Regions from separate parts of the Streptomyces sp. E11-3 genome, predicted to be linked through region 1. Evidence: riboswitches for the same ligand, from Rfam matches in the RefSeq annotation. Region 1 holds a riboswitch; each other region holds the start of a gene.
The links. A riboswitch is a leader RNA that binds a small molecule or an ion and turns the genes downstream of it on or off. The one in region 1 is predicted to bind cobalamin.

Region 1 (7,797 bases):
CGACTGGCCGGACCCGTCCGCCGTCTGCATCGATCTCGTCCGCGTCCCGGATCCGGAGACGGTGAAGTGCCGCGTGCACATCGAGCTCGCCACCACCTCCGAGGCCCATCAGGCGGAGTTGGTCGCACGGCTGAAGGAGCTCGGGGCGACGCCCGCCGATGTGGGCCAGGGCGACGCGCCGTGGACGGTGCTGGCCGACCCGGAAGGCAACGTGTTCAGCGTCCTGGAGCCCCGGGAGCTCTACCGGGACACCGGGCCGATAGCCGCCGTGGTCGTCGCCTGCGCCGACCCACGGGCCATGGTCCGGTTCTGGGGCGAGGCGCTCGACTGGACCGTCCACGAGCTGACCGACGACCGCGCCCTGCTGCGCTCCGTCAAGGACGTCGGGCCGTACCTGGAGTTCCGCCGTACGCCCGACGACGAGGTCGTATGGAACCGCGTCCATCTCGACGTGATGTCCGACCCCGTCGACGATCAGGCGAGGGAGGTCGCCCGGCTCGAAGGCATCGGCGCGATACGGGCCGACGTGGGGCAGGGTGACGTCTCCTGGGTCGTCCTGGCCGACCCGGCGGGCAACGAGTTCTGCGTCCTCGGCAGGGGCTGACGCGCTCGACCGATGGTGCCGGCGTGACTCTCCACGCCGGCACCATCGACAACTGTCAGAAGTCGTCGTCGAACGACACCGAGCCCTCCACCGCGACCTGGTACGCCGACGGCCGCCGCTCGAAGAAGTTGGTCAGCTCCTGCACGCCCTGGAGCTCCATGAACGAGAACGGGTTCTCCGAACCGAACACCGGAGCCAGGCCCAGCCGCGCCAGCCGCTGGTCCGCGACGCACTCCAGGTACTGCCGCATCGACTCGGTGTTCATCCCCGGCAGCCCCTCGCCGCACAGGTCGCGCCCGAACTGCAGCTCCGCAGTCACGGCCTCGCTCAGCATGTCGGTGATCTGCCGGTCGAGCTCGTCGTCGAAGAGGTCGGGCTCCTCCTTGCGGACGGTGTCCACGACCTCGAAGGCGAAGTTCATGTGCATCGTCTCGTCCCGGAACACCCAGTTGGTGCCGGTGGCCAGGCCGTGCAGCAGCCCGCGGGAGCGGAACCAGTACACGTAGGCGAAGGCCCCGTAGAAGAACAGCCCCTCGATGCACGCCGCGAAGCAGATCAGGTTCAGCAGGAAGCGGCGGCGGTCGGCCTTGGACTCCAGGCGGTCGATGGACTCCACCGAGTCCATCCACTTGAAGCAGAACTCGGCCTTCTCGCGGATCGACGGGATGTTCTCGACGGCGGCGAAGGCGGCCGCACGGTCGTCCGGGTCGGGCAGATAGGTGTCCAGCAGCGTCAGATAGAACTGGACGTGCACGGCCTCCTCGAAGAGCTGCCGCGACAGATACAGCCGCGCCTCGGGGGAGTTGATGTGCTTGTAGAGGGTGAGCACCAGGTTGTTCGCCACGATCGAGTCGCCGGTCGCGAAGAAGGCGACCAGGCGGCCGATCATGTGCTGCTCGCCGGGGGAGAGCTTGGCGAGGTCGGTGACGTCGGAGTGGAGGTCGACCTCCTCCACGGTCCAGGTGTTCTTGATGGCGTCCCGGTAGCGCTCGTAGAAGTCCGGGTAGCGCATGGGGCGCAGGGTGAGTTCGAAGCCCGGGTCGAGCAGGTTCTTCTCGGATGCGGGGGTCGTCACTGGCAGGCCTCGCAGGATTCGGGGTTTTCCAGGGAGCAGGCGACCGCGTCGGGTTCGGGCGTCGCCTGTACGGGGATGGGGGCGGCGGCCGGTGCCGACTGGCCGGACGCGGCGCGGGCGATGCGGGTCGCCGGGCGGGAGCGCAGGTAGTACGTCGTCTTCAGGCCCTGCTTCCAGGCGTACGCGTACATCGAGCTGAGCTTGCCGATGGTCGGCGTCTCCAGGAACAGGTTCAGCGACTGCGACTGGTCGAGGTACGGCGTACGGGCCGCGGCCATGTCGATCAGCGCGCGCTGCGGCAGCTCCCACGCGGTGCGGTACAGCGCCCGGACCTCGTCGGGTACCCAATCCAGGCCCTGCACCGAGCCGTTGGCCTCGCGCAGCGCCTCGCGGGTCCGTGCGTCCCAGACGCCGAGCCGCTTGAGGTCCTGCACCAGGTAGGCGTTGACCTGGAGGAACTCGCCGCTGAGGGTCTCGCGCTTGAAGAGGTTGGAGACCTGCGGCTCGATGCACTCGTAGACGCCCGCGATGGAGGCGATGGTCGCGGTCGGCGCGATCGCCAGGAGCAGCGAGTTGCGCATGCCGGTCGTGGCGATGCGCTCGCGCAGTGCGGCCCAGCGCTCGGGCCAGTGCTGCTGTACGCCGTAGTGGTCGGGGTGCAGCACGCCGCGCGCGGTACGGGTCTTCTCCCAGGCCGGGAGAGGGCCGCCTCGCTCGGCGAGGTCGGCGGACGCCTCGTACGCGGCGAGCATGATCCGCTCGGCGATGCGGGTGGAGAGGGCCTTGGCCTCGGGGGAGTCGAAGGGCAGGCGGAGCTGGAAGAAGACGTCCTGCAGGCCCATCGCGCCCAGGCCCACCGGGCGCCACTTGGCGTTGGAGCGCCCGGCCTGCTCGGTCGGGTAGAAGTTGATGTCGACGACCCGGTCCAGGAAGGTCACGGCGGTGCGGACGGTGGCGTCCAGCCGCTCCCAGTCGATGTCGCCCGTCCCGTCGTCCCCCTCGACCACGAACGCGCCCAGGTTCACCGAGCCCAGGTTGCAGACGGCCGTCTCGCCGTCGTCCGTGACCTCCAGGATCTCGGTGCACAGGTTCGACGAGTGGACCGTGTGGCCGGGCTCGGCGGTCTGGTTGGCGGTGCGGTTGGAGGCGTCCTTGAAGGTCATCCAGCCGTTGCCGGTCTGCGCGAGGGTGCGCATCATCCGGCCGTACAGGTCACGCGCCGGGATGGTCTTCTGCGCCAGTCCCTGGGCCTCGGCCTTGCGGTACGCCGCGTCGAACTCGTCGCCCCACAGGTCGACCAGCTCCGGCACATCGGAGGGCGAGAACAGCGACCAGTCGCCGCCCGACTCGACCCGGCGCATGAACTCGTCCGGGATCCAGTGCGCCAGGTTGAGGTTGTGCGTACGCCGCGCCTCCTCACCGGTGTTGTCGCGCAGCTCCAGGAACTCCTCCAGGTCCGCGTGCCAGGTCTCCAGGTAGACACAGGCGGCGCCCTTGCGGCGGCCGCCCTGGTTGACCGCGGCGACCGAGGAGTCGAGGGTGCGCAGGAACGGCACGATGCCGTTGGAGTGGCCGTTGGTGCCGCGGATCAGCGAACCGCGGGAGCGGATACGGGAGTACGGGAGTCCGATGCCGCCCGCGTGCTTGGAGAGCCGCGCCACCTGGTGGTACCGGTCGTAGATCGAGTCGAGCTCGTCCAGCGGCGAGTCCAGCAGGTAGCAGGAGGACATCTGGGGGTGCCGGGTGCCGGAGTTGAACAGGGTCGGCGACGACGGGAGGTAGTCGAGCCTGCTCATCAGGGAGTACAGCGCGGCGACTTCGTCCACGGCCCGGTCGGAGTGGTCCTCGGCGAGGCCTGCGGCCACCCGGAGCATGAAGTGCTGCGGGGTCTCGATGACCTGGCGGGTGACGGGGTGGCGCAGCAGATAGCGGCTGTGCAGCGTCCGCAGTCCGAAGTAGCCGAAGCGGTCGTCGGCGCCGGTGTCGATCAGCGCGTCCAGGCGGGCCGCGTGGGTGCGTACGAATTCGGCCGTACGGTCCGCGATCAGGCCCTCGCGGTGTCCGGTGGCGACCGAGTCGGAGAAGGTGACAACCCCCTGCGAGGCTGCCTCCTTGGCGATGGTGACCGTCAGCAGCCTGGCCGCCAGGCGCGCGTACGCCGGGTCGTCACCGATCAGGCCCGCGGCCGCCTCGGTGGCGAGCGAGCGCAGCTCGGCCTCGTCCGATCCGGCGTGCCGGCCGCGCAGCGCGGCGGCGGCGACCTTGCCCGGGTCGGTGTCGGGGAGGTCGGCGGTGAAGTCGGTCAGGGTCCGCAGCAGTGCGGTGCCCGGGGCGTCTTCGACCCGCTCGGCAACCCTTGAGACAGGATCGGCTGGCGCGATGGTCACGGTGGAGCACTCCCTCGCTCGGCGCGGGGCCCGCGGGGAGCGGCGGGGGAGACGGGCGCGGGCACCCGTGCCGGGCCACCGCGCTCCGCGTCCACCAGCCCATTCCACGAGGCCCGGACGTATCGGCACCCGGACCGGACGGTACGAGTGCGCTGTCGGCAGGACCTCGGACTGAGCGGGTACGCAAAAGCGCACCAGTACACCGTTGCGGGACAGTTCCGGATTTGCACCGGATTCCCCTGCGGCGACAGCGAGCACGAGCATACATGTGGGGTTCGTTGGTTGCGGGACCCCCCACATATTGTGTCGCGGTGTCCCTGCGTAGGGTGGGGCGCGCTAGGCCACGGGCCGCGGTGTCACGGGTTGCCGAGCCACGCCACGGGCCGCGGTGTCACGGGTTGCCGAGCCACGCCACGGGCCGTCGCGCTACCAGGCCAGCGCGTAGGTGAGGAGGCTGACCAGGTCGGGTACGGGCTCCCAGTCGCGGTCCGGTGTCCGTACGAAGCCAAGCCGTTCGTAGATCCGGTGTGCCGAGTGCATCGAGGCCTGAGTGGACAGCACGACGCCGGTGCACTCCGCGGCCCGCGCCCGCTCCAGGCAGGCCCGCACCAACGCCTCGCCCACACCCCGGCCGCGCGCGGCCGGGTCCACGGCGAGCATCCGGAACTCGGCCTCGCCGGTCCTGGCTATCTCCGCCAGGGGAGTCCCGGCCACCGCGAAGGTCACCCCGCCGAGCGGCGCCGCGCCCGTCGGCCCGCCGCTGTCCACGGCGACGAGTACCTCGGCCTTCGCCGCGCGCGAGGCCACGTCGCGCAGCGTGTGCAGATACGGGTCCTCGGCGCCGAAGTCCAGGTGGCCGTCCTGGAGATAGGCCTGTGCGGTGAGCTCGCCCAGTGCTTCGTACTCCTCGGCCCGTGCCGGTCTGATCTGGAAGTCCATGATTCGCAGTGTGCCGTACGGCGCTGACAGCGGGCCGCGGTTTTCCCCAGGGAAACCGGCGGCCCGCTGTCATGGGGTCAGCAGCAGCGGAAGCCCTCGCGGGGATCGCGCCCGTGCCCGTCGGTGCGCCGCCGCTCGAACTCGCCGCGGCACAGCACCGGGGCGTCCGGATGCTCGTGGCGGGCCCGCTCGACATAGCGGTCGTAGGCGTTCTCGCCGGTGAACTCGCGTACGTACCACCACAGTCGGGCCAGTGCCCCGCGTGGCGCGGCGGTCGCGCTCACCGGACCGGCTCCGGCTCGTCGGGGCGCTGCTCGGGGATGCCGCCGCCGGGGCCCAGGCCCGCGGCCGCGAGTTGGGCCTTCTCCTCCGGCGTCGCGATCAGTTCGTCCGGGGCGATGATCTGGGACTCCTCGTACGGGGCCTCCTTGAGCTCCGCCGACTGCGGGTTCCGTATGGCCTTCACACAGACCCGTACGGCGTCGGCGATCACGACGACGATCAGCAGTGCGAACACCGCCGAAAGGGTGCCCTGGACCGTGGTGTTGGTGACGATCGTCTCCAGGTCCGCGAGTTCCTTGCCGCTGAAGTCCCCGGAGTCGATCTTGTCCTGGGTCGCGGAGCGCAGGCTGAAGAAGCCGACGCGCGGGTCGTCCGAGAACACCTTCTGCCAGCTGGCGGTGAGGGTGACGACGGCGTCCCAGGCGAGCGGGACACCCGTCACCCAGGCCCACTTGAGCCGCCCGGACTTGATCAGCATGACCGTGCAGACCGTGAGGGCGACCGCGGCGAGCAGCTGGTTGGAGATACCGAAGATCGGGAAGAGCTGGTTGATCCCGCCGAGCGGGTCATGGACGCCGACCCAGAGGAAGTAGCCCCAGGCCAGCACCACCAGGGCGCTGGTGAGATAGACGCCGGGCAGCCAGCCCACATCGCGGAACTTCCCGAGTACGGGTTCGGTCCTGCCCAGCGCCCTGCCCAGGCCCCGGGGCATCCAGGATGCCTGCCGCGCCTTGCCGACCAACGGCTGGGTGTTGCCGATGACTTCCTGGAGCATGAAGCGGCCGACGCGGGTGCCGGAGTCGATCGCGGTGAGGATGAACAGCACCTCGAACATGATCGCGAAGTGGTACCAGAACGCCATCATGCCGGAGCCGCCGATGACGCCCGAGAAGATGCTGGCGACGCCCAGCGCGAAGGTGGGTGCGCCACCGGTGCGCGACAGGAGCCCGTCCTCGCCCAGGTGCACGTCCTGGGCGGCCGCGGCCAGGTCGGCGGGCGTGATGGAGAAGCCGAAGCCGGTGATCGTGTCGGAGACGGTCTGCAGATCGGCGCCGATGATGTTCGGCGGGGCGTTCATCGCGAAGTAGAGCCCTGGGTCCAGGACACAGGCCGCGATCATCGCCATCACGGCGACCGAGGACTCCATCAGCATGCCGCCGTAGCCGACCATGCGGACCTGGGTCTCCTTCTGGATCATCTTGGGCGTGGTGCCCGAGGAGATCAGGGCGTGGAAGCCGGAGAGGGCGCCACAGGCGATGGTGATGAAGACGAACGGGAAGAGCGAGCCCGCGAAGACCGGCCCGTCGCCGCGTCCCGCGAAGTCGGTGACGGCGTCCATCTTCATGCCCGGCAGCGTGAAGAGGATGCCGAGCGCCAGCATCCCGATCGTGCCGATCTTCATGAAGGTCGAGAGGTAGTCGCGCGGTGCGAGCAGCATCCACACCGGGAGTACGGAGGCGACGAAGCCGTAGATGACCAGCCAGACGACCAGGGTCGACTTGTCGAGGGTGAAGGCGCCGGCCCAGCTCGACTCGGCGACCCAGCGGCCCGCCACGATGGCGAGCAGCAGCATCCCGACGCCGAGCAGCGAGACCTCCGCGACCCGGCCCGGCCGGATCCAGCGCATGTAGATGCCCATGAACAGGGCGATCGGGATCGACAGCGCGGTGGCGAAGGTGCCCCAGGGCGACTCGGCCAGGGCGTTGAGCACTACGAGGGACAGCACCGCGATCAGGATGATCATGATGGAGAAGACCGCGAGCAGACCGGCGATGCCGCCGATCGGGCCGATCTCCTCGCGGGCGATCCGGCCCAGCGACTTGCCGTTGCGGCGGGTGGAGAAGAACAGGACCACCATGTCCTGCACCGCGCCCGCGAAGATCACGCCGACGATGATCCAGATGGTGCCGGGGAGGTATCCCATCTGCGCGGCCAGCACCGGGCCGACCAGCGGGCCCGCCCCGGAGATGGCCGCGAAGTGGTGGCCGAGCAGCACCCGCCGGTCGGTCGGGTGGAAGTCGACGCCGTCGTTCAGGCGTTCGGCAGGGGTGGCCCGGGTCCGGTCCGCCTTGAGTACCCGGTACAGGATGAACTTGGCGTAGAACCGGTACCCGATCGCGTACGAGCCGAGTGCCGCGCCCACCATCCAGGCGGCCGAGACCTCTTCGCCTCGGGACAGCGCGAGCATCGCCCAGCTGAGGGCGCCGACGAGAGCGACCGCTGTCCAGATCGCCACCGACTTCGGTGTCATGCGCGGCCGTTGTCCGGTTTTCGGTGGTGCTGTCCCAGCCATATGGCGCTCCCGTCCCCTAGATCACCTGTTCACCTGTGGCGTGTGTTACCCACGTCACGGGCAGGAAATCTAGGGCGGTGGCCCCGGTCCGGGTAACCCCTCAGTCGAGGGGGCGCTGCAGCCGGGCGACGAACTTGTACCGGTCGCCGCGGTACACCGAGCGCACCCACTCCACCGGGCTGCCCGCGGCGTCCAGCGAGTGCCGCGACAGCATCAG
Region 2 (7,797 bases), on a different contig from region 1:
CCCCGCCGGGACGTAACCACCGTCCAGGGCCCGCAGAATGTGCCCGATCTCGTCCGTCGTACGGGCAAGCCGCGGCACGACCTCCTCGCACGCGAAGCCGAGCACGGCCACCGCGTCCGGCAGGTCGACGCCGACCACCTCACGCACCAGCCCACGCACCGCGGTGAGGTCCCAGCCGCGCTCCTCCATGCCTTCGGCGAGCCGTCGGCACAGCTGCTCCAGCAGGTCGATGGCGTCCGAGCCGGTCCGCGCCGGCCCGTCGACGAGAGCCGTCAGCCCGTCCGCGACCTTGACCGCCGCGCCCGGCTCCGCCAGCAGCGCCTTCTCATCGAGCCCGAAGTGCTCGGCCAGACAGGCCCGCAGCCCCGGCAGCGCATTGGCGGCGCCACCCCACACCTGCGAGGCGCGCAGCACCGCCAGTACGAGGTTCACCCGCGCCTCACCGACCGGACCGCCACCCAGCACATGCAGCCCGTCCCGGATCTGCACGTCCTTGATCTCGCACAGATAGCCGTCGATGTGCATGACGAACTCGTCAAAGTCGTCGTCGTCCGGCTGATCGGCGACGTGCAGGTCGTGGTGCAGTTCGGCCGCCTTCACCAGCGTCCAGATCTGCGCCCGTACGGCCGGGGCCTTGGTCGGGTCGAGATCGCTGACCAGGGCGTACTCATCGAGGAGTTGCTCCAGCTTGGCCAGGTCGCCGTACGTGTCGGCGCGCGCCATCGGCGGCACCAGGTGGTCCACCACCGTGGCGTGGCCGCGGCGCTTGGCCTGGGTGCCCTCGCCCGGGTCGTTGACGATGAACGGGTAGATCAGCGGCAGGTCCCCGAGCACCGCGTCCGGTGCGCAACCGCCGCTCAGGCCGAGGCCCTTGCCGGGCAGCCACTCCATGGTGCCGTGCTTGCCCATGTGCACGATCGCGTCCGCGCCGAAGGACAGCTCCAGCCAGCGGTAGGCGGCCATGTAGTGGTGCGACGGCGGCATGTCTGGGTCGTGGTAGATCGCGATGGGGTTCTCGCCGAAGCCGCGCGGCGGCTGGATCATCACCACGACGTTCCCGAACTGCAGGGAGGCGAGCACGATGTCGTCGCCGTCCACGTACAGCGAGCCGGGCGGCTCACCCCACGCCTCCAGCATTCCGTCACGCAGCTCGGGGTCCAACGTGCTGAACCACGCCTGGTAGTCGGCGAGCGGCACGCGCGCGGGGGCGGCTGCCAGTTGCTCCTCGGTGAGCCACTCCACGTCGTGGCCACCGGCGTTGATGAGGCGGTGGATCAGCTCGTCGCCGTTGTCGGGGTGGCCGTCGACGCCGTACCCCGCGTCGCGCAGCGCGTCCAGGACCCGTACGGCCGACGCGGGCGTGTCCAGGCCGACCGCGTTGCCGACGCGGGAGTGCTTGGTCGGGTAGGCGGTGAAGACCAGCGCGAGCTTCTTCTCCGCGTTCGGCTTGTGCTTCAACTGGGCGTGCCGTACGGCGATTCCGGCGACCCGCGCGGCCCGCTCAGGGTCGGCCGCGTACACCGGGACGTCGTCCGGGCCCTGCTCCTTGAAGGAGAACGGGACCGTGATCAGCCGCCCGTCGAACTCGGGGATGGCGACCTGCATCGCCGCGTCCATGGGGGACAGGGCGGCGTCGGAGGCCTCCCAGGCCGCCCTGGACGAGGTCAGACACAGGCCCTGCAGCACAGGGGTGTTCAGCTCGGCGAGCGCCCCGATGTCCCAGGCCTCGTCGTCGCCGCCCGCCGACGCGTCCGACGCGTGCGTGCCGCCCGCCGCGAGCACCGTGGCGACGAGCGCGTCCGTCTGCCCGAGGATCTCGTACAGCCCGGCATCGGCGCCGCGCAGCGAACCGCAGTACACCGGCAGAGCGTTGGCGCCGCGCGCCTCGATCGCCTCGCAGAGGGTGTCCACGAAGGCGGTGTTCCCGGACAGCTCGTGCGCCCGGTAGAACAGCACACCCACGGTGGGACGGCCCGCCACGCGCGCGTAGGCGCCGTGCACCCCGAACTCCGGCATCTTCTGCGGCTCGGCGAAGCCCTGACCGGTCAGCAGCACCGTGTCGGACAGGAACCGGGCCAGCTCGACGAAGTTCCCCGCTCCGCCCTCGACGAGATAGCGCAGCGCCTCGGCGACCACACCCGCGGGCACCGACGACTCGGCCATCAGCTCCGCGTCGGGCACCGACTCGCCACCGAGCAGCACGGTCGGGACACCGGACGCCTTGAGCGCGGCGAGCCCGTCCTCCCAGGCGCGCTTGCCACCAAGGAGGCGTACGACGGCGATCTCGGCCCCGTCGAGCAGCGCGGGCAGTTCGGTCGCGACGTCGATCCGGGTCGGGTTGCCGATCCGGTACGGCGCGCCCGACGCGCGGGCCGCCAGCAGATCCGTATCGGCGGTGGACAGAAGCAGGACGGTCATGAAGGTGCCCCCGGGGCGATGAACGGGAGACCGGACGGAGCGCCGGTCTCGATCAGGCTGAGCAGCGCACTGGTGTCCGCGTGTTCTTCGATGAGGTCGCCGAGCCGGTCGAGCTGCTCCTCGCGCAGCGCGGCGAACGAGGTGTCGGGCGCGGGCACGAAACGGCGCCCTGCGGCGGCCGCGACCACGCGCAGGAAGGCGCGCCGGAACCCGTCGCTCTCCAGCGACCCGTGCCAGTGCGTCCCCCACACGGAGCCGACCCGGCAGCCGTCCAGGAAGGACTCGCCGCCCTCCACCCGAGCGGCACCGTGATGGATCTCGTAGCCCTCGACCCGCTCGCCCAGCGCCTGGCCGACCGGCCTGGCGAGGGTCTTCTCACGCGCGAACGTGACCCGGACCGGCAGCAGTCCGAGCCCCTCGACAGCGCCCGCGCGGGACTCGACCTCGTCCTCGATGTGCTCGCCGAGCACCTGGAAGCCGCCGCAGATTCCCAGCACCGGGCGGCCGTCGGCAGCCCTGCGCGCCAGCGCGTCCGCGAGACCGCGCTCCCTGAGCCACTCCAGGGCGCGCACCGTGCCCCGCGTGCCCGGCACCACGACCAGATCGGCGTCATGCAGCTCGTCGGGCCGGTCCACGAACCGCACCACCACGCCGGGTTCGGCGGCCAGCGCGTCCACATCGGTGAAGTTCGACATCAGCGGTACGGCGCACACGGCGACCCGCAGCACCTCGTCGCCGACCGGCGGAGCGACCACCGACTCGCGCACGGCGCCGCGCAGCGAGACCCGCAGCCCGTCCTCCTCGTCGATGCCGAGCCCGTGCGCGAACGGCAGCACACCGTACGTCCGCCGCCCGGTGAGCTGGCGCAGCATCTCCAGGCCCGGTTCGAGCAGGGACACATCGCCGCGGAACTTGTTGACCAGATACCCGGCGACCAGCTCCTGGTCGGTGCCGCTGAGCAGCGCCGTCGTACCGAAGAAGGACGCGAAGACGCCACCGCGGTCGATGTCCCCGACCACCACCACCGGGAACCGGGCCGCCCGCGCGATCCCCATGTTCACGATGTCGGTACGCCGCAGATTGATCTCGGCGGGACTGCCCGCGCCCTCACAGATCACCGCGTCGTACGAGCTCCGCAGCTCCTCCAGGCACTCCACCACCGTGCCGAGCAGGGCTTCCTGACGGCCCCCGTGCAGCCCTCACCCGGGGGACGACCCCCCAGACCCCCCGAAGAACCCGCGCGCGCTCATCTCGCCCACCGGCTTGCCCATCAGGACGACCTGGCTGGAGCGGTCGCTGCCGGGCTTGAGCAGCACCGGGTTCATCAGCGCGGTGGGCTCGACACGGGCGGCCTGTGCCTGCATCGCCTGGGCGCGGCCGATCTCGGCGCCCTCGCGTGTGACGAACGAGTTCAGCGACATGTTCTGCGCCTTGAAGGGCGCGACGGACACGCCCTTGCGCGCCAGCCAGCGGCAGATGCCCGCGGTGACCACGCTCTTCCCGGCGTCCGACGTGGTCCCGGCGACCAGCAGCCCGCCCCCACGACCTGTCCGCGGTGTCGGCGTCACGATGCCCCTCCCCGTCGTCGCGTACGGCGGCGCAGCGCCGCCGCCCCGAGCCGCCCGGCTACGGACGCGCCCAGCGCCAGCGCGCCGACCCGCCGCGACAGCCGTACGGCCCGCTCGATGTCCCCGACCTCGATCGTCCGGCCCTCGGTGTTGAGTACCGGTCGGTGCTCGACCCGTCCGCCGTAGGACAGTGTTCCGCCGAGCCGCACGCCCAGCGCCCCGGCGAACGAGGCCTCCACCGGGCCCGCGTTGGGGCTCGGGTGCTTGCTCGCGTCGGCCCGCCAGGCGCGCAGCGCGCCGCGCGGGTCGCCGCCCGCGACGACTCCGAGGGCGGCGGTCAGGCGGGCACCCGGCCATCCGGCCACGTCGTCGAGGCGGGCCGAAGCCCACCCGTAGCGCCGGTACTTCGCCGACTTGTGGCCCACCATCGCGTCCAGGGTGTTCACGGCCCGGAATCCGACCAGGCCAGGCACGCCGCCGACGGCACCCCACACCAGCGCGCCGACCACGGCGTCCGAGGTGTTCTCGGCGACCGACTCGACGACGGCCCGCGCGATACCGGGACCGTCCAGCGCCTGCGGATCGCGCCCGCACAGGTGCGGCAGCCGCTCCCGGGCGACGTCGAGGTCCCCGGCCTCCAGCGCGGAGCCGACGGCCCGCGCCTCACGCCCCAAGGACGTACCGCCCAGGACGGCCCACGTCGTGGCGGCGGTCAGCGCGACAGAAGCGGCGGGGGAGTGGCGCAGGGCGCGCGAAGCCAGCGCGGCGGCGCCCAGGGCACCACCAGCGCACACCGTGGTGTGCAGGGCACCCCAGCCGCGGTGGTCACGCCACAGCAGGCGCTCGACGGAGCCCGCCGCACGGCCGAACGCGGCGACCGGATGGCCGCGGCGCGGATCGCCGAGCAGCAGATCGCCGAGCAGGCCCGCGGTGGCGCCGTACGCGAGAACACGATCGGCACGCACGGGGTCAGCCGGCCGATACGCCTCGAAGGACCTCTGGAGTGCGGTGAGTACCCCACGCACGGGTACTCAACAGGCTGGTACTCAACAGACTGGTACTCAACAAGATGTGTGACGGGCAGCCCGGCATCGCGCTTTGTCCTCACTCAGGGTCCGCGCCCTGGTTCGACGGAAAACGGCGACGTGAGTCTCCTGGCTCCCGGATACGCGCAGCTCCCCCGGCCTTCCAATCCGCAGCCGCGGACCGTGACTTCCGGTGTTGGGGGAGAGCTCCCCGGTGACAGTGGCGGGACCGCGCCGGATTCGCACCGGCTTCCTCTCCTGCCGCCGTATATGGCTCCGGCAGTCCACCACGGTCCCCGAACGCCCGTCAACTCGTCGTTGACCTGCACAGGGACTGTGTTACGAGGACCACTTCGAGGTGGCCTCGCGGGGTCGCGCCGAAGCATTGAGGGAGCGCACGGAAGCGGCGCCCGGCGACCGTGGTGAAGGTCGCGAGGCGCCGCTCGCGGAGTGCGCTGCCCCCGTCAGGAGGCGATCATGGTTCCCGTCAGGAAACGATCATGAAGATGCCGTACGCCACCGCCGCGGTGCAGGCGGCGAAGCAGGCGTACGCGCCTGTACGTGCCAGGGTCGCGGAGCCGCCCTGCTCGGCGGCCTCCTCCTGCTTGGAGAGGCCGATCATGCCCAGGGTGAAGAGGGCCACCAGGCCGACGGTCGCCACGAGGCTGACGCCGAAGACGGAGCCGAGGGCTTCCCAGTCGATGTCCATGCTGCTGTTTCCTTAACTCGGGCTCGAAGCCGTGCTCATCAGACCCGGGCGGGTCGCGTGTCGGCGTCCGACGCCGCCGCGGCCTGGGCCGGGATGGTGGTCAGGGCCTCGTCGGCCGTCTCTGCGGCCGCCTCCGCGGCTTCGGCCGCGGCGGTCGGCGGCGGGACGACCGCCGCGATCGCGTTGGTCACGACACCCGCGGGCTCGGCCTCGCCCGAGGCGGAAGCGGAGGCGGCGGGGGCGTTCTCGTCGACCTCGTTGACGTTGGTGTGGTCGATGACCTGGCGGCGCGAGATAAACCAGATCGCGGCACAGGAACCGATCAGGAAGGCGACGACGACGGCGACGCCCCAGTCACCCTGCCGGGCGACGAACTCCGCCAGCGCGGCGACCAGACCGGCGGCCGGCAGGGTCAGACCCCAGGCCACGAACATCCGGGTCGCGGTCGACCAGCGGACCACACCGCCCTTGCGGCCGAGGCCCGCGCCCATCACGGCGCCGGAGCAGGAGTGTGTGGTCGACAGCGAGAAGCCGAGGTTCGACGAGGACAGGATGACCACGGCCGCACTGGTCTGGGCGGCGAAGCCCTGCTGCGGCTGGAGGTCGGTGAGGCCCTTGCCCATGGTGCGGATGATGCGCCAGCCGCCCAGGTAGGTACCGAGCGCGATCGCCATACCGGCGGAGACGATCACCCAGACCGGCGGGTTGGAGCCGGGCGCGAGAGCGCCGCCAGCGACCAGCGCCAGGGTGATGATGCCCATCGTCTTCTGGGCGTCGTTGGTGCCGTGCGCCAGCGAGACCAGGCCGGCGGAGGCGATCTGGCCGCCGCGGTAGCCCTTCGCCGAGGTCTTCGCGCTGACGTTCTTGCCGAGCTTGTACGTCAGCCGGGCGCCGATCATCGCGGCGATACCGGCGACCAGCGGGGCGGCGACGGCCGGGATCAGCACCTTGGTGACGACGACCCCGCCGTTGACACCGCTGATGCCGATGGACGCGATGGTGGCGCCGATCAGACCGCCCATGAGGGCGTGCGAGGAGCTGGAGGGCAGGCCGACCAGCCAGGTCACCAGGTTCCAGAGGATGGCACCGACGAGTGCCGCGAGGATCACCTCAGGTTGGATGCCGTCCTCCTGCACCAGCCCCTTGGAGATCGTCTTGGCGACCTCCACGGACAGGAAGGCTCCGACCAGGTTCAGCACGGCGGACATGGCCACCGCGGCTTTGGGCTTCATCGCGCCGGTCGAGATGGTCGTCGCCATCGCGTTGGCGGTGTCGTGGAAACCGTTCGTGAAATCGAACACGAGAGCTGTCACGATCACGATCGCTAGCAGCAGCGTGATGTGTTCCATTTACCCAGGCAATCGCTTGATGTCATTGGCTTGTGGAACGTAGGCAACCTGAGTGAACGGAAGGTGAACTGGGGTGGGCGCCACGGTTTACCTGAGCGGCGTGCGGCCGTTCCGCTTAGGCCGCGACGGCGGCGCCCGCGCCGGGATTGCCGGGATTGCGGGCCCGCTAGCTGCGGGCGAACCTCTTCAACTGCGCCTGGGAGCCGTTGAAGAGATTCTGATCACCCGGCAGCTTCCCCTTGTTGCTGTACTGCCAGAAGGTCGGATACGACCACCCCGCGGGCAGCCGCCCGGGCGACGAGTTGTAGCTGGCCAGCCACAGGGCGTGGTGGGTGCCGAAGGCGCGGCTGTTACCGGTGCATTTCTTCCACCAGTGCGCCGTCGTGTAGATCACCGGATGGCGGCCGGTCTGCCGCCTCACCTCGGCGCTGAAGGCGCTGATCCAGCCGACCATCTTCTTCTTGCTCAGCCCGTAGCACTTCTTCTTCTTGCTGTACGGGTTGTACTCGATGTCGAGCGCGGGCGGCAGCGTCCAGCCGTCGCCGCGCCACAGGCCGCCGTTCCGGACGAAGTACGCGGCCTGCTTCTTGCCGGACGACTTGTGCGGCACGGCGAAGTGGTACGCGCCGCGGATCAGTCCCTGCTCGCGCGAGCCGTCGTACTGCTGACGAAAGTACGGGTTCTTGTACGTATGCGACTCGGTCGCCTTCACGTACACGAACCGGGCG
Region 3 (7,797 bases), on a different contig from region 1:
GTAGACCGCGCTGGGTACGGCGATCTCGGTGCTGGCCAGCAGAGAGGGGCTGAGGGCGACGGTGAGGGCGAGCGACGTGTTGTGCATGCCGATCTCCATACAGACGGCGACGGCCTGTGCGTGGCCGGCCCTGGCCAGCCGGGCGGCGGCGTACCCGGTGGCCAGCGAGACCACGCTGAACAACGCCGCCACCGGGCCGACATCGGCCAGGTAGCCGCCGATGTTCGCCCGCTCCGCCAGCAGGGCCGCCAGGATGATCCCGGCCAGGATCACCAGACACAGCAGCTTCACGGGGCGCTCGGCGCGTTCCGCGAACTCCCGCCGCCTGGCCCTGATGGTCATCCCGACGGCCACCGGGATCAGCACGATCGCGAAGACCTGCACGGTCTTGGTGAACTGCAGCCCGACCGGGCCACCGTCGCCCGCGTCGAAGTACGCCACCGACAGGTTGACCACGATCGGCAGGGTGAAGACGGCCAGCACCGAGTTGATGGCGGTGAGGGTGATGTTGAGCGCGACGTCGCCGCCGAAGAGGTGGCTGTAGAGGTTGGCCATGGTGCCGCCGGGTGAGGCGGCGAGCAGCATCATGCCGACGGCCGGGGCGGCCGCCAGACCGAAGGCCAGCACCAGGCCGAAGCAGACGGCGGGCAGCAGCACCAGTTGGCAGCCGAGGGCGACGGCCACGGTGCGCGGATGGTCGGCCATCCGGCGGAAGTCACCGATGGTCAGGCTCAGTCCGAGCCCGAGCATGATGACGGCGAGCACGGCGGGCACCAGCACGGTGACAAGGGGGGAATCCACGAGCACAGGGTGGTGGCCGGGGGTCGAGGAGTCCACAGGCGTGCGGAAACGAGAAGGTGCCCGGTTCGTCGGGCGGTATGCCCCGATGAACCGGACACCTTTGGGTGGGACGGTCGGCTAGAGCGTCTTGCCTCCGCTGCCGCCGACATCGTCACTGGCGCCATCGTCACTGCCGCCGTTGCCACCGTTACCGGCGTCGATCGCGGCGGCGACCTTCTCGGTGAGTTCCTGCGTCTGGACCCGGCGTTGATGGGCCAGATAGACCGCGCGTTCTCGGCGGAACTCCTTGATCGTCGCGTAACACATGGCCAGCATGATGAAGCTGAACGGCAGGGCGATGAGGATCGCCATGGTTTGGAGGGCTACCAGCGAGTCGGACCCGCCCGCGATGATCAATGCGGCCGCCACGGCACCTTCGGCGAGGGCCCAGAAGACCCGGCTCCACTTCGGCGGGTTGGGGTCGCCGCCGCTGGCCAGCATGTCGACCACATAGGAACCGGAGTCGGATGAGGTGACGAAGAAGAGCACGATCAGCAGAATCGCCACACCGGCGATGAACGCACCGCCGGGCAGGGTGTCGAGCAGCGCGAACAGCGCGCTGTTCGTGTCGACGCTGAATACCTCGTCCTTGTCGCTCCAGCTCATGATGCCGCCGCTGGAGAACATCTCGCGGTACAGACCGGCGCCACCGAAGATGGAGAACCAGAAGAAGGTGAGCAGGGTCGGGACGAGCAGTACGCCGAGTACGAACTCACGGACGGTGCGGCCGCGCGAGATACGCGCGATGAAGATACCGACGAAGGGTGCCCAGGAGATCCACCAGCCCCAGTAGAAGGTGGTCCAGCCGCTCTGCCAGGCCTCGCCCGCGTCGCCCTGCATGGCGCCGGTGTCGAAGGACAGCTGGACGACGTTCTGCAGATAGGCGCCGATGGACGTGACGAACTCGTTGAGCAGGAAGAGCGTCGGACCAGCGATGAGCACGAAGACCATCAGCGAGGCGGCGAGCCCCATGTTCAGGTTCGACAGCCACTTGATGCCCTTCTTCACACCGGTGACCACGGAGATGGTGGCCACGAGGGTGATCAGGGCGATCAGGACGACCTGGGTGGTGGTGCTGGGGTCGTCGACCCAGTCGAGGAATTCGAGTCCGGCGGAGATCTGCATCACGCCGAGGCCGAGGGAGGTCGCCACGCCGAAGAGGGTGCCGACGATCGCGATCACGTCGATCGTGTTGCCCAGACCGCCCTTGACCCGGTCGCCGAGGATCGGCTCGAGTGCCCAGCGGATGGAGACCGGGCGGCCCTTGCGGTGCACGGCGTAGGCGATGGCCAGGCCGACCACGACGTAGATGGCCCAGGGGTGGAAGCCCCAGTGCATAAACGTCTGCACCAGGGACTGCTGGGCCTGTTCGGCCGCCTGACTGACGGTCTCCTGGTCCGGCGTATCGCCGACTCCGGGCCGGGGTGCGGCGAAGTGGGTCAGCGGCTCCGCCACGCCCCAGAAGACCAGACCGATGCCCATACCGGCGGCGAACAGCATCGACAGCCATGAGCCCAGGCTGAACTCGGCCTTGTCCTCGTTCTTTCCGAGCTTGATGTCACCGAAGTGCCCGATGCCGACCCAGAGGGAGAAGACCACGAAGACGGCGACAATGGCCGTGTAGTACCAGCCGACACCGCCGACGACCTCCGTGTTGATGTCGCCGATCACCTTCTTCGCGTTGTCCGAGAAGATCGTGGCGTACAACACGAAGGCCAAGATGATCCCCGCGGCGGGCAGGAACACCCACGGAGCGATGGACGGCGCGTCTGGCTTCCTGCCCGTTTGCTCGTCACTCGGTGGACTTGCCACCTGATCCCCAGTCACTCAGATACCAAGCCTTATCTTCGGTGATCTTTGACAATTCTCTTAACTACCCGACGCACCTGCCCTCATCGGTCCTCGACACACATCACAGCTTCATCACTGAACGAAAACGGAGCGGACGTCAACCCTTGGCGCACGTATCCGCCACAGGACACACGTATCCGTGCGGCCAGGCCGATCAGGCCTTGCGGCCGACTCCGCCGAACATGGCCACCTCTTCGGGCTCCCCGTCCTCGGTTCCGTCCGCGCGCCACCGCGAGCAGGACACCACGCCCGGCGGCAGCAACGTCAGTCCGTCGAAGTAGCGGGTGATCTGCTCCGGGGTGCGCTGGGTCAGCTTCGGGGTGCCGTGTTCGTTCCAGAACTCCACGGCGCGGTCCACGTCGGGCATCGCCGGGCTGGTGATCGTGTGCGAGAGCACCAGGTGGCTGCCGCTGGGCAGGGCGTCAAGAAGGCGGCGTACGACACCGTAGGACTCCGCGTCGTCGTCGATGAAGATCACCACGCCCAGCAGGACGAGCGCGACGGGCTGGGTCAGGTCGAGGGTCCGCGCGGCGCGTTCCAGGATGGCGTCGACATCGCGCAGGTCGGCGTCGAGGTAGTCGGTCCGGCCCTCGGGGGTGCTGGTGAGCAGCGCGCGGGCGTGGGTGAGGACGAGGGGGTCGTTGTCCACGTACACGATCCGGGATTCGGGCGCGACCCGCTGCGCCACCTCGTGGGTGTTGTCGGCGCTGGGCAGTCCGGTGCCGATGTCCAGGAACTGCCGCATGCCCAGCTCCCCGGCCAGGTACCGCACACAACGGCCGAGGAAGAGGCGGTCGGCGCGGGCGTAGTCGCCGATGCCGGGGTGGAGTTGCCGGATCTGGTCTCCGGCTTCGCGGTCGACCAGGTAGTTGTCCTTGCCGTCCAGCCAGTAGTTCCATATCCGGGCGGTGTGCGGCCTGCTGGTGTCGATACGGTCGCGGGCGTCGCGCGTGGCGGCGTTGCCCTGTGCCTCGTCGGTCATCTGGCTCCTTCCCAACTCCTGTGTGTGCGAGGCATCTTGGCACGGAGGTCAGTGCGTACGCCGACGGGGGCACGCGCACGGAGGCGTACGCGGACGGGGGCGCACCCGGCATGAGGTGCGCCCCCGCTCTGCCGCTACGCGAACGTCAGCCGACCGCCTCGGCGGAGGCACCGGGGAGGTCGCCCCGGGCGCGGCGGGCTGCTTCCGCCATGCGTTCCAGCGCGGGGCGTACCTCCTGCCAGCCGCGGGTCTTCAGACCGCAGTCCGGGTTGATCCACAGGCGGCGCCCGGGCACCGCGCGCACGGCGCGGGCGATCAGGTCGGCGAGTTCGTCCTCGGCGGGGATGCGCGGCGAGTGGATGTCGTACACCCCGGGCCCGACCTCGCGCGGATATCCGGCGGCGGCCAGTTCATCGGCGATCCGCATGCCCGAGCGGGCGGCCTCCAGGCTGATGACGTCGGCGTCCAACTCCTCGATGGCGGCGAGGATGTCGCCGAACTCGGCGTAGCACATGTGGGTGTGGATCTGGGTGTCCGCGCGTACGCCCGACGTGGCCAGGCGGAACGCCTCGGTGGCCCAGGCCAGGTACCCGGACCGGTCGGCGGTGCGCAGCGGCAGGGTCTCGCGCAGGGCGGGTTCGTCGACCTGGATCACGGCCGTGCCCGCCGACTCCAGGTCACCGACCTCGTCGCGCAGGGCGAGGGCGACCTGCCGTGCGGTGTCCGCGAGCGGCTGGTCGTCACGGACGAACGACCAGGCCAGCATGGTCACCGGGCCGGTGAGCATGCCCTTGACGGGCCGTCCGGTGAGGGACTGGGCGTAGCCGGTCCACCTGAGGGTCATGGGCTCGGTCCGTGACACGTCCCCGGCCAGGATCGGCGGGCGTACATAGCGGGTGCCGTACGACTGGACCCAGCCGTGCCGGGTGGCGAGATACCCCGTCAGCTGCTCGGCGAAGTACTGCACCATGTCGTTGCGTTCCGGCTCGCCGTGTACGAGGACGTCAAGCCCTGCCTTCTCCTGGAAGGTGACGGTGTCCCGGATCTCGGCGGCGATCCGCTCCTCGTACGCCGCCTGGTCGATGCGGCCGGTGCGCAGGTCGGCGCGGGCGGTGCGCAGTTCGGGGGTCTGCGGGAAGGAGCCGATGGTGGTGGTGGGCAGGTCGGGCAGGCCGAGCCTGGCCTGTTGCGCGACCGCGCGTTCCGCGTACGGCTGCGGGCGGCGGGTGTCACGGTCGGCGACGGCCGTGCAGCGGGCCCGTACGGCGGGGTCGTGGGTGAGGGCGGAGGCGGTACGGGATGCCAGGGCGGCCCGGTTCGCGGCGAGTTGGGGCGCGATGGCGTCGACGCCCTCGGCCAGGCCGCGGGCCAAGGTCGCCACTTCGTCGGTCTTCTGCCGGGCGAAGGCGAGCCAGCGGGCGACCTGCGGGTCGAGGTCGCGTTCGGCCGTGGCGTCCAGGGGTACGTGCAGCAGCGAGCAGGACGGCGCGACATCGACCCGGTCGGCGAGACCGAGCAGTGTGGCCAGGGTCGCGAGGGCCTTGCCCAGGTCGCTCAGCCACACGTTGCGGCCGTCGACGACGCCCGCGACGAGCCGCTTGCCGGGCAGCCCGCCGACCGCGGCCAGCGCGTCGAGGTTGGCGGCGGCGGGCCCGGTGAAGTCCATCGCCAGGCCGTCGACGGGGGTCTGGGCGAGCACCGGCAGCGCGTCACCGAGCCGGTCGAAGTACGAGGCGACCAGCAGCCGCGGCCGGTCGGCGAGGATGCCGAGGTCCCCGTAGGTGCGGCGCAGTGCGCTCAGTACGGCCGGGGGCTGGTCCTGCGCCAGGGCGGGTTCGTCGAGCTGCACCCACTCGGCGCCCGCGGCCCGCAGGTCGGCCAGGACTTCGGCGTACACCGGCAGCAGCCGGTCGAGCAGCGTCAGCGGCTGGAAGTCCGCGGGGGCGCCGTCCGCGGGCTTGGCGAGCAGCAGGAAGGTGACGGGGCCGACCAGGACCGGGCGTGCGGTGTACCCGAGCGCGGTGGCCTCGCGGAACTCGGCGAGCTGCTTGGCGGAGTCGGCGGTGAAAATCGTGTCGGGGCCCAACTCAGGGACCAGGTAGTGGTAGTTGGTGTCGAACCACTTGGTCATCTCCAGCGGCGGCGCGTCCTGGGTGCCGCGGGCCATGGCGAAGTAGCCGTCCAGCCGGTCGGTGTCGCAGGCGGCGCGGTGCCGCGCGGGGATCGCGCCGACCATGACGGCGGTGTCCAGGACGTGGTCGTACAGCGAGAAGTCGCCGGTGGGCACTTCGTCGATGCCCGCTTCGGTCAGCGTGCGCCAGGTGTCGCGGCGCAGTTCGGCGGCGGTGGTGTGCAGGGTCTCGGCGGTGTGCCGTCCGGCCCAGTAGCCCTCGATGGCCTTCTTCAGCTCGCGGCGCGGGCCTTGGCGCGGGTAGCCGTACACGGTGGCCAGGGGCGGCACGGTGGCAGGTCGTCGATCCACGGAACTCTCCTTCGCGAGTCCGGTCGGACCTCACGGCGCGTACGCGAAGGAGAGGGCACCGCACCGCGGTGGGAGCCCTGCCGCCGCGAACCCGCCCACGAGGTCCCGGTTGGACCGCACCCCGCTGCGGGGTACGGGCAGTGGCAGGTATTCGGACTCGCGGGCACGCCTGCGTCGTCGCGTCGCGTCAGCACTCGTACGGTGTCGTACGGACGCGCACGCAGGCTTCTACTGGCCGTCGCTTCCCAGGCCCTTCGTCGGACCCAGTGCGTGTGACGGCGGTCGTTCCCACTCACCGCTGCGGGGCAGTCCCGGATTCCCACCGGGTTCCCTCTTGCGACGCATCCCGCCTGGCGGACGGGGCGAACCAGCTGCGTCCGCCAGCGTACCCGTACCGCTGCCGGCTTGCGTGGGAGTGCGCTCCAAGACACCTACGCGGGCGGCGACTTCATCGCCAGGCGGCACCGCCTACCGTCGTACGATCTGCGGCGGCGCCGCGCGCCCGGCGGCTCCCGCGGCGTCCTTGGCGTTGTGCAGGGAGCGCAGGGCCAGCAGCAGCACCCCGATGTCGTCGAGGAGGATCGGGTCGGGAAGCAGGTCCACCGGGGAGATCACGTAGAGCAGCGCGCCCCAGAAGGCGAGCTTGTTCTCCAGCGGGACGCCCGCGTCGCGCAGCAGCTTGCGGGCCCGTACGAGACGGACCAGGAGGACGATCACCAGCACGACGGTGGTGAGCAGGATGAGGCCCACGACCGCCGCGATGACTTTCAGTTCGGTACTCATCCCCCTTCTCATTCCCGTTGCCGGGGCCCGCATCCCCGGGGAGGCGGGCCCGGAACCCGATCGGCGTAGGCCGGTCAGAGCCCGGAGGCAGGCGGTCCTGAGGCGGCGGCCTTGAGCTCGTCGGCGGTCAGGGGCGGGCCCTGGAGCGGGGGCTTGCCGCGTCCTCGCATCACCGCGACGGCGATGTCCGGGTGTACCCAGGCGGTCGGCGGCGCCGACATGGTCATCACGTCGAAGAGGGCCTGGGCGACCACGGCGCGGTCGGTTGCGGTCTCCATGAAGCGGTCGACATATCGATTCAGGAGCTTCGCGGCGGCCGGGGGCTGCTTGCCCTTGGCGCCGGGGTAGAGGATGTCCTGCGACGTCGCCAGTTCCCAGGCGAAGGCGGCTCTGCGGCCGATGGCCCGCTGCACATGGCGGGCCAGACCCGGAGCGCGCAGCCGATCGTACGCCGACGGCCCGGACGCGAGCTGGTCGCGCAGGGCGGTGATGCCCTGAGCTGCCACGGACATGCCCTGTCCGTAGACCGGGTTGTATGTGGCCACCGCGTCGCCCACCGCGATGAAGCCCTCCGGCCAGTGCCTGGCCTTCTCGAAGTAGCGGCGCCGGTTCACCGTGCTGCGGGAGAGGGTCACCTCGTCGGTCAACGGTGTGGTCTGCGAGATCAGTTCGCCGACGACCGGGTGCCGCACGGAGCGGGCGAAGGGCTCGAACCCGGCCGGGTCACGGGTGGGTTCGCCGCCTCGGGTGCCGGAGAGGGTGACCAGCCAGCGGGCGCCCTCGACCGGGACGATCGTCGCGGTCTGCCCTGGGACCGGGACGCGCGGGTCGGACTGGACGTTGACGATGGGGAAGTCCT
Region 4 (7,797 bases), on a different contig from region 1:
GTTGTCGGCGCGCCGGGTCGGGCCCACCGGCCGGGCGTACGGCCTCGACATGACCGACGAGATGCTCGCCCTGGCGCGGGCGAACGCGGCGGCCGGTGCCACCAACGTGGAGTTCCTCCGGGGCGCCATCGAGTTGGTGCCGCTGCCGTCGGCGAGCGTCGACGTGGTGATCTCCAACTGCGTGATCAACCTGTCGACGGACAAGCCCGCCGTCTTCGCGGAGGCCTTCCGGGTGCTGAAGCCGGGTGGCCGCATCGGCGTCACGGACGTGGTCGCCGAGGACGGACTCACCCCCGAGCAGCGCGCCGAACGCGGCGACCACGTGGGGTGCGTCGCGGGCGCCCTGTCGTTCGCCGAGTACCGCGCGGGCCTGGCGGCGGCTGGCTTCACCGGCATCGAGATCACCGCCACGCACGCGGTCGCCGACCGTATGCACTCCGCGATCGTCCGTGCCACCAGGCCGCGTTGAGCGACGACCCGGTGGCGCGGAGCCGTGGAGGTGGGTGATCAGCGGCTGTAGCGCATCAGTGCCCGCACCATATGGCAGGTGATGTCGGACGGCGGATGGACGCCGACGAGCTCGGCGGTGGAACGTATCCTGCGGTCGTCGGCCTGCTCGGCGCGGTAGACGCCGGAGTCGAGCAGGGCGATGGCCAGGCGCATGGCCTTCAGTCGGCGGTTGTGCCGGATGTACCACTCGCGCGGTCGTCCGGCGGGCAGCGGCTTCTTTACCAGGGGCATGTAGGGCAGGTCGATCGGCAGGGTTTTCGCGGTGAGTACGGCAGCGGCCATGGGCATCCTCCAGGGGTGGTCGAGGCCCTCGCGGACCATCTCGAACACTGCTTCTATTCTACTGCGGGGCACTGACAAAAGCCGCTGGCCAGAAGCCCTTTGATGCCCCGTCCGCCCCACCTGTCGCCCTACGCTTGGGGCATGGAGATCTGGATCAATCCGGCCTGCTCGAAGTGCCGCAGCGCGATCAAACTGCTCGACGCGGAAGGCGCCGACTACACCGTGCGCCGCTACCTGGAAGACGTACCCACCGAGGACGAGATCCGTGCCGTACTCGCCCGACTCGGCCTGGAACCCTGGGACATCACCCGCACCCAGGAGGCCGACGCCAAGGCCCTCGGCCTGGCGGACCGTCAGGCGTGGCCGCGTACCGCGGACGTCCGCGACCGGTGGATCGCCGCGCTGGCCGCGCACCCGAAGCTGATCCAGCGCCCGATCATCACCGCGGACGACGGCACGGCAGTCGTCGCCCGCACCGACGAGGCGGTACGCGACGCCCTGGCACGCTGACGCACGCGGGCGCCGGAGGTACTCGGCGACGAGATCGCCGAAGCCTTCGCCCGGCACGGCTGACACCGTCGTCAGAACGTTTGATCCATTCGTACGCGCATGCGGTGAACTCCTGGGGGAAGGAGGGTAGTTGCCTTTTGACTTTCCGTGGTGAGGCGCGTGGAACCTGTGTAGTTTCGGGGGGCAAGCGAGCTCGCCCGGGTATGGCACCCGCCCAAGCCGTCGGCCGAGGATGAACAGGACTGAGACAGTGTCAGCCGCAGCGCCTCCGTTCCCGGACCACGACAGCGAGAGCTTCGACCGGTTCCGCTCACGCCTGCTCCTGTGGGTCTGGGACCAGGTCATGCGCAGCCCCGGCCTCCCCGTGGACTGCGCCGAGTTCGGCACCTGGCAGAGCATCCCGCAGAGCACCGTATGGTCCCTCGTGGACCGCCTCGGCGAGCAGCAGCTGATCAGCGCACAGGGCCCCAGGCAGTACGCCCCCACGGTGACCCTGCTGCCCGAGGGCGTGGCCGAGGCCCGGCTGCTGCAGGCCCGCAGGGCCGACCCGGTACGGCGCGGCCGCCACGCCACCAGCGCCGTACTGCGCTGGATCTACGCACGCTCCGACCGGCAGCCGCTGCGCATCGAGGCCTTCTTCGACTCGGCGGAGCTGTTCTTCCTCGGCGAGGCCCTGTCCCGAGCCGAAGTCGCCCGCGCCCTGTCCTACCTCGCCGACTCGCGCCTGATCACCTGTACGGGACCGGAGTTCCAGGGCGGCGTCGGATCGGAGGTGGCCCTCACCTCGCTCGGTACGGACGCCGTACTCAGCGAGAGCGAGACGGGCGACATCGGGGAGTTCGTGGCGCGGCAGCGGCAACGCCCCCAGCAGACCCACATCGAGGCCGAGACGGTCAACGTCGCGCAGGGCGACTTCCACCAGTCGATCCAGACCGCCCTGTCACCCGCCGAACTGTCCCGCCTGATACGCCAGCTGGCGCCCGTACTGGCCCCGGACGACGCGTCCCGCACAGCACTGCTGAACAGCGCGGACGACCTGGCACGGCCCGGCGGCCCGGACGGCGAACCCGACCCGGACCGCCAGCGCGGCCTGATGGAAAGGGTCAGGCGGCTGCTCGGCGACAGCCCGGACACCGTGGGCCGACAGGTCGCGCTCGACGCGATAGGGCAGGCCCTGGGAAGGCTGCTCGGCGGTTGACGCGTTTCCCATCTGATCTTTCGGCAAGAGGAGGACCATGCGGCCACACCTGTACGCACGCGACCCCTTGCTGCACGCCCTGGTGCCCCGACTCGTCGGCCTGGCACCCGCCAAACGCGAACTGGTGCGCCAGGAACACCCGGGCGACCAGCCCGTCGTCCTGCTGACCGGCCGCCACGGCATGGGCAAGACCGCCGTCCTGGACGCCCTGGACCAGGCCTACCGGGGGCGCGTCCCCCTAGGCAGGGTCGATGTGGCGGAGGTCGACCCCGCGCGCCACGCCGGTTTCCCGGCCTCGAACACCTCCGCCGTGGTGGAGGTGCTCGTCCAGCTGGTGTGTGACCTCGCGCCCGCCCTCAGCCGCACCGGCTTCCCCCGGCTGCTCCCCGGCCTGTTCGCCATCTCCAGCTGGCACCGCGGCGGCGACCACGAGCGGCGCCTGGCCCGCGTCCGTATCGACCGGCTGCTCGTCGCCTGCGACCTGCAGAAGGCCGACGAGGCGGGCCAGGACGGCGGCGGCGGGGACTGGACGTACGAGGTCAGCGAGGGCCTGGCCCACACCGGCGGACAGCAGGACCTGGAAGCCGTGGCCACCGCCGTCGTCACGCAGTACTTCCGCAGGCATACCAAGACCCGCCCCGCCCGCGCCGTGCGCGAGTGGTACCACGGCCACGTCGCGGGCTCCGACGACGGCGAGGCCGCGCTGGTACGGCTCTGCCTCCGCTTCCACCAGGGCGGCGCCTACCGGCACGCGGTCGAACGCCTCCTGGTCGCCGCCTTCGTCGAGGACCTCGCCGGGGCCTACGGCCGCTGGCAGCGGGCGAACCGCACCCCCCGGCCGCTGGTCCTGCTGGACAACGTCCACACCGAGGGCGGTGAGCAACTGCTCGACCTGATCCTCGAACACCGGGCGGCGGCCGGCCCCGGCGCCTTCGACCCGCTGGTCCTCGTCGCGACCCGGCTCGGCGACGCCACCGCCCGCTACCCGGACGCGACCCGCCGCCAGCTCACCGAACTCCTCAGCACCTCCGGCTGGTCCCGCACCACACCCGCGTCGACATCGGCCGGGCTCCTCGTCGTCCCGCTCGCACCGCTCGACCTGGACGATGTCCTGCTGATGCTCGACCGCGCCGACGCACCCCTGCACCGCCAACTGCCATCCGCCCTGCACGCGCTCACCCGCGGGCACCCGGCGGGCAGCGCCCTGCTCGGCGCGGCCGTCGTCCGCGCGGCCGGTGAACGGACCGTCGGGCCCGATGAGTTGCTCGACCTGCGCACCGAGGACGACCGCCCGGTCGCCGAACTGCTCCTGGAACGCCTGATCCCGCACCCCCAGCACCGCGACCACCTCGTGCTGCTCTCCCCGGCCCCCGACCGCGACGCCGCCGACACCCTCGCGTCCCGGTCGACGGGCGTCGGAACCGCCCCGCTGCCCGCCGCCGAGGCCGCCCGGTACCTGGAAGAGGAGCACTGGACCGCCGACGCGGCCAACACGGCCCACACGGCCGCCCCGGACGAGGCGGCCGATGACGGCCGCCCGCGCTTCGTCCCCGACCCCTTCCTGCGGGACCTGCTGGTCCACCGGGCGCGCGGGGGCCCGGACGAGGGCCGCCGGTGGCAGCACACGCACACCGTCCTGCGCGAGCACTACGAGGCACTCGGCGCCGCACACGAGGCCGACGTCCTGCGGCACACCCTCGCCGCGTCGGGCCCCGACCCGGTGGTGACCCGGCTGACCGAGCGGTTCGACCAGCAGGACGCGGCCGACTGGCTGCGCGCCCTGCGCCACATCACCACCGCACCACACCCGCCGAGAGCCCAGTGGACGGACCAGCGCGCCGAGATCGCCCGCGGCGCCCACGACCACCTGCGCGCCGACACCGACGCCACCGCACGCTCCGTCAACCGGCTGCTGCACGCGGTCTGGTACCTGCGCGAGACGTACGCCGAGCCACTGGACGACCTCTGCGACGGCGTCGGTACGGAGCTGCGGTACCTCTCCGTACAACACCCGTCGGGCCACGCCGTACTGAACCGGGCCGCGCAGACCTGGCCGGTGTCGCTGCGGCACGGATGGCCCTGCCCGATCGAGCCATCACAGCCGCAGCCGTAGTCGTCGTAGTCACAGCCGTAGTCGAACCATCACCGTCGCAGTCCTGATCGAACCATCGCAGCCGCAGTCGTAAGGGGAGACGAACCATGCTGACGCGCTGGAGGAACCATGTCTGGGGCCCGCTGGACAAGGCCATCGCCGCGGTGGTGTGCCTCGCACTCCTCGTCGGGCTCGGCGTGCTCGTCGTCACCCTGCTGCCCGAGGACTGTGGCGACGGTCTGGAGGAGGTCGGCGGCGAGTGCGTGGGCGTCACCGCGACCGACTCACTGGACGGCGACCCGAAGATCAAGACCCTGATCAGCGCCGTCGCGAAGGAGAACGCCCGGGTCAAGAAGGCCTGGGAGGACCCGGAGGGCGGCAGGCCGCCCGTTGCCTATGCGCGGATCGCGCTCCTGATGCCCTTCACATCGGATGACAGCAGCACCATGAGCCCGGTCGAGATCAGGCGGGCTCTGGCAGGCGCCTACACGGCCCAGCTGGAGGCCAACGCGGAAGCGGGCCCGCACTACCAGCTCCTGCTGGCCAACGACGGCAAGGACCTGGACAAGTGGCGCCCGGCCGTGGACCGGCTGGCCGGGATGACGGGCGGCGACTCACCGCTGGTCGGGGTGCTCGGCATGCCGAGCAGCACCCCGCAGACCCTCGCCGCGGTCGAGGCGCTCGGCGAGCACAGCATCCCCTCGGTCGGGCCGATCCTCACCGGGACGACGATGCGGGACGACTACCTCTTCAAGACCTCTCCGTCGAACAAACTTCTGGCGCAGGCCCTGGACGGGTACCTGGCTGAGGAGCCGGGCAAGCGGGGATTCCTGGTGGCGGACAACCGGCGGACGGACTCGTACTCACTCGACCTGCGTGAGGTGTTCGAGGTCGAGTTCGGCAAGAAGTACGGACTGCGCAAGAACCGGGCCTACTTCCTGGGCATGACCGGAGAGGACGCCGGAATCCCGCGCCGCTTCTCCTCGGTGGCCCAGAAGGTCTGTGTGACCGGTTCGGACACGGTCTTCTTCGCCGGTCGGGACCACGACCTTCCGTACCTGATCAACAGGCTGGTGAAGGAACCCTCCTGCGACCGCTCCCGGCCGCTGCGCATCCTGAAGGTGGGCATCGGGCTCGGCCTGGAGTACACCACGCCGGAGCTCACCCAGCGGATGCGGGACGCCAACATCACGCTGGTGAACGCGGCTTCGGTCGACCCCGCGTGGTGGGAGGAGAAAAAGCACAAGGAGCGGCCGGACGGGCTCGGCGCCTTCCTGGAGCAGTTCGGGGCGGTGGAGAAGCAGCACAAGCTGGGGGAGCGGCCGCTGGACGACGGCTACTCGATCATGTACCGGGATGCCTTCACCGTGCTCTCCGAGGCCTTCGACCAGGCGTACAACGACATCAACGACCCCGAGACGACCGAGGAAGGCGAACCTCGGGTCATGCCAACGAAGGACGACATCTACGAAACCATCGTGAACATGGGCATCCTCGACACCGCGGGCGGCACCAGCTGTGTCAGCTGCGTGCTCGGGGCCTCGGGTACGTTCGGCTTCGACGACTCCGGCGACACGCAGAAGTGGTCGGTGTGCAAGCCGGTGCCCGTGATGGAGTACCCGGCCAAGCCGAAGCCCAAGGGCAAGGCCAAGGGCGGCGCCAAGCTCTTCCGCACGTACGAGCGCATCTTCGACGGCGACTGCCCATAGACCGCGCGAGAACCCACGGGAAGTGGGGGGTCACGGCCCGCAGTCGTCTGTAGTTGTCAGGTCCGGTACCAGCGGACTAGTGTCACCACGCCTTGGTGTACGGGAAATCGGTGTGATGCCGATGCGGCCCTCGCCACTGTGATCGGGAAGTCCGGCTCCAGCCCCCAGGGGCAGCCACTGGGTACCTCCGTGTACCCGGGAAGGCGGAGTCTCGGGCGGTACGACCCGTAAGCCAGGAGACCGGCCAAGGCGCGTTGTCCATCCACGAGGTGCTGGAGAGGGTCTGCTCAGCCATGCACATAGCCGAGGGTTTTCTCCCACCGGTACACGCGGTCGCCTGGAGCGCCGCGGCGGCGCCGTTCGTCGTCCACGGCGTACGCGCCCTGACCCGTGAGGTCAGGTCCAACCCCGAGAGCACGCTGCTGCTCGGCGCGTCCGGCGCCTTCACGTTCGTCCTCTCCGCGCTGAAGATCCCTTCGGTCACGGGCAGTTGCTCGCACCCGACCGGTACGGGGCTCGGCGCGATCCTCTTCCGGCCGCCGATCATGGCGGTACTCGGCACCATCACCCTGCTCTTCCAGGCGCTGCTGCTCGCGCACGGCGGGCTCACCACACTCGGCGCCAACGTCTTCTCGATGGCGATCGTCGGGCCGTGGGCGGGGTACGGCGTCTACCGCCTCCTGAAGCGGTTCGACGTGCCGCTGATGGGCGCGGTGTTCGGCGGCGCGTTCGTCGCGGACCTCTCGACCTACTGCGTCACCAGCGTCCAACTGGCGCTGGCCTTCCCGGACCCGAGCAGCGGGTTCCTGGGATCGCTCGGCAAGTTCGGCTCGATCTTCGCGGTGACGCAGATCCCGCTCGCGATCAGCGAAGGGCTGCTGACGGTGCTGGTGATGCGCCTTCTGGTGCGGTCCAGCAAGGGGGAGCTGACCCGGCTCGGCGTGCTCCTGACGCGGAAGCAGGCGCGGGCGCAGGCGCAGGCGCAGGCGGCGAAGGGTACGGAGGCGGAGTCCCGATGACCAGGAACGCGAAGATCAACACCCTCCTGCTGCTGGTGGTGGCCGCGCTGGCGGTACTGCCCCTGGCGCTCGGCCTCGGCGACGACAAGGAGGAGCCGTTCACGGGAGCCGACGGCGAGGCGGAGGGCGCGATCACCGAGATCGACCCCGACTACGAGCCCTGGTTCACCCCGCTCTACGAACCGCCGTCGGGCGAGGTCGAGTCGGCCCTGTTCGCCCTGCAGGCGGCACTGGGCGCGGGCGTACTGGCGTACTACTTCGGCCTCCGCAGAGGCCGCAGACAGGGCGAAGCCCGCGCGGCGGCGGACCAAATGTCAGCCCGGCCGGCGTTTGAGGCCATCGGTAAACAGGACGAGGCCCGCGCGTCGGCGGCATCGGACCGAATGTCAGCCCGGCCGGCGTTTGAGGCCATCGGTGAGCCCGGCCGGCGAGGCCTTTCGGGAAGGGGCGGGGCGGGGGACCAGTCTCTGGCGCCCG

Region 2: it holds a riboswitch for cobalamin, as region 1 does, so the genes downstream of both, U9R90_RS23825 (cobalamin biosynthesis protein) here and U9R90_RS11115 (ribonucleoside-diphosphate reductase subunit alpha) in region 1, are expected to answer to the same signal.
Region 3: it holds a riboswitch for cobalamin, as region 1 does, so the genes downstream of both, metE (5-methyltetrahydropteroyltriglutamate--homocysteine S-methyltransferase) here and U9R90_RS11115 (ribonucleoside-diphosphate reductase subunit alpha) in region 1, are expected to answer to the same signal.
Region 4: it holds a riboswitch for cobalamin, as region 1 does, so the genes downstream of both, U9R90_RS26110 (energy-coupling factor ABC transporter permease) here and U9R90_RS11115 (ribonucleoside-diphosphate reductase subunit alpha) in region 1, are expected to answer to the same signal.

Annotation. Positions count from the first base shown of each region.
Region 1 is NZ_JAZGRL010000001.1:2,479,802-2,487,598, reverse strand. It holds gene U9R90_RS11125 (VOC family protein) at 1-604, shown strand, start outside; gene U9R90_RS11120 (ribonucleotide-diphosphate reductase subunit beta) at 660-1,616, opposite strand; gene U9R90_RS11115 (ribonucleoside-diphosphate reductase subunit alpha) at 1,676-4,066, opposite strand; cobalamin riboswitch at 4,206-4,347, opposite strand; gene U9R90_RS11110 (GNAT family N-acetyltransferase) at 4,493-5,005, opposite strand; gene U9R90_RS11105 (CstA-like transporter-associated (seleno)protein) at 5,083-5,289, opposite strand; gene U9R90_RS11100 (carbon starvation CstA family protein) at 5,286-7,538, opposite strand; gene U9R90_RS11095 (GntR family transcriptional regulator) at 7,681-7,797, opposite strand, start outside.
Region 2 is NZ_JAZGRL010000002.1:1,078,269-1,086,065, reverse strand. It holds gene cobN (cobaltochelatase subunit CobN) at 1-2,418, opposite strand, end outside; partial or broken gene U9R90_RS23830 (cobyric acid synthase) at 2,415-3,986, opposite strand; gene U9R90_RS23825 (cobalamin biosynthesis protein) at 3,983-4,951, opposite strand; cobalamin riboswitch at 5,134-5,268, opposite strand; gene U9R90_RS23820 (hypothetical protein) at 5,499-5,720, opposite strand; gene U9R90_RS23815 (anion permease) at 5,759-7,069, opposite strand; gene U9R90_RS23810 (lysozyme) at 7,236-7,797, opposite strand, start outside.
Region 3 is NZ_JAZGRL010000002.1:1,246,501-1,254,297, forward strand. It holds gene U9R90_RS24595 (bile acid:sodium symporter family protein) at 1-801, opposite strand, end outside; gene U9R90_RS24600 (BCCT family transporter) at 919-2,667, opposite strand; gene U9R90_RS24605 (SAM-dependent methyltransferase) at 2,846-3,673, opposite strand; gene metE (5-methyltetrahydropteroyltriglutamate--homocysteine S-methyltransferase) at 3,819-6,155, opposite strand; cobalamin riboswitch at 6,297-6,525, opposite strand; gene U9R90_RS24615 (YkvA family protein) at 6,624-6,938, opposite strand; gene U9R90_RS24620 (FAD-dependent oxidoreductase) at 7,013-7,797, opposite strand, start outside.
Region 4 is NZ_JAZGRL010000002.1:1,547,848-1,555,644, reverse strand. It holds gene arsM (arsenite methyltransferase) at 1-469, shown strand, start outside; gene U9R90_RS26135 (hypothetical protein) at 508-792, opposite strand; gene U9R90_RS26130 (arsenate reductase family protein) at 934-1,302, shown strand; gene U9R90_RS26125 (hypothetical protein) at 1,553-2,500, shown strand; gene U9R90_RS26120 (ATP-binding protein) at 2,538-4,613, shown strand; gene U9R90_RS26115 (ABC transporter substrate-binding protein) at 4,700-6,301, shown strand; cobalamin riboswitch at 6,378-6,565, shown strand; gene U9R90_RS26110 (energy-coupling factor ABC transporter permease) at 6,595-7,320, shown strand; partial or broken gene U9R90_RS26105 (energy-coupling factor ABC transporter substrate-binding protein) at 7,317-7,625, shown strand.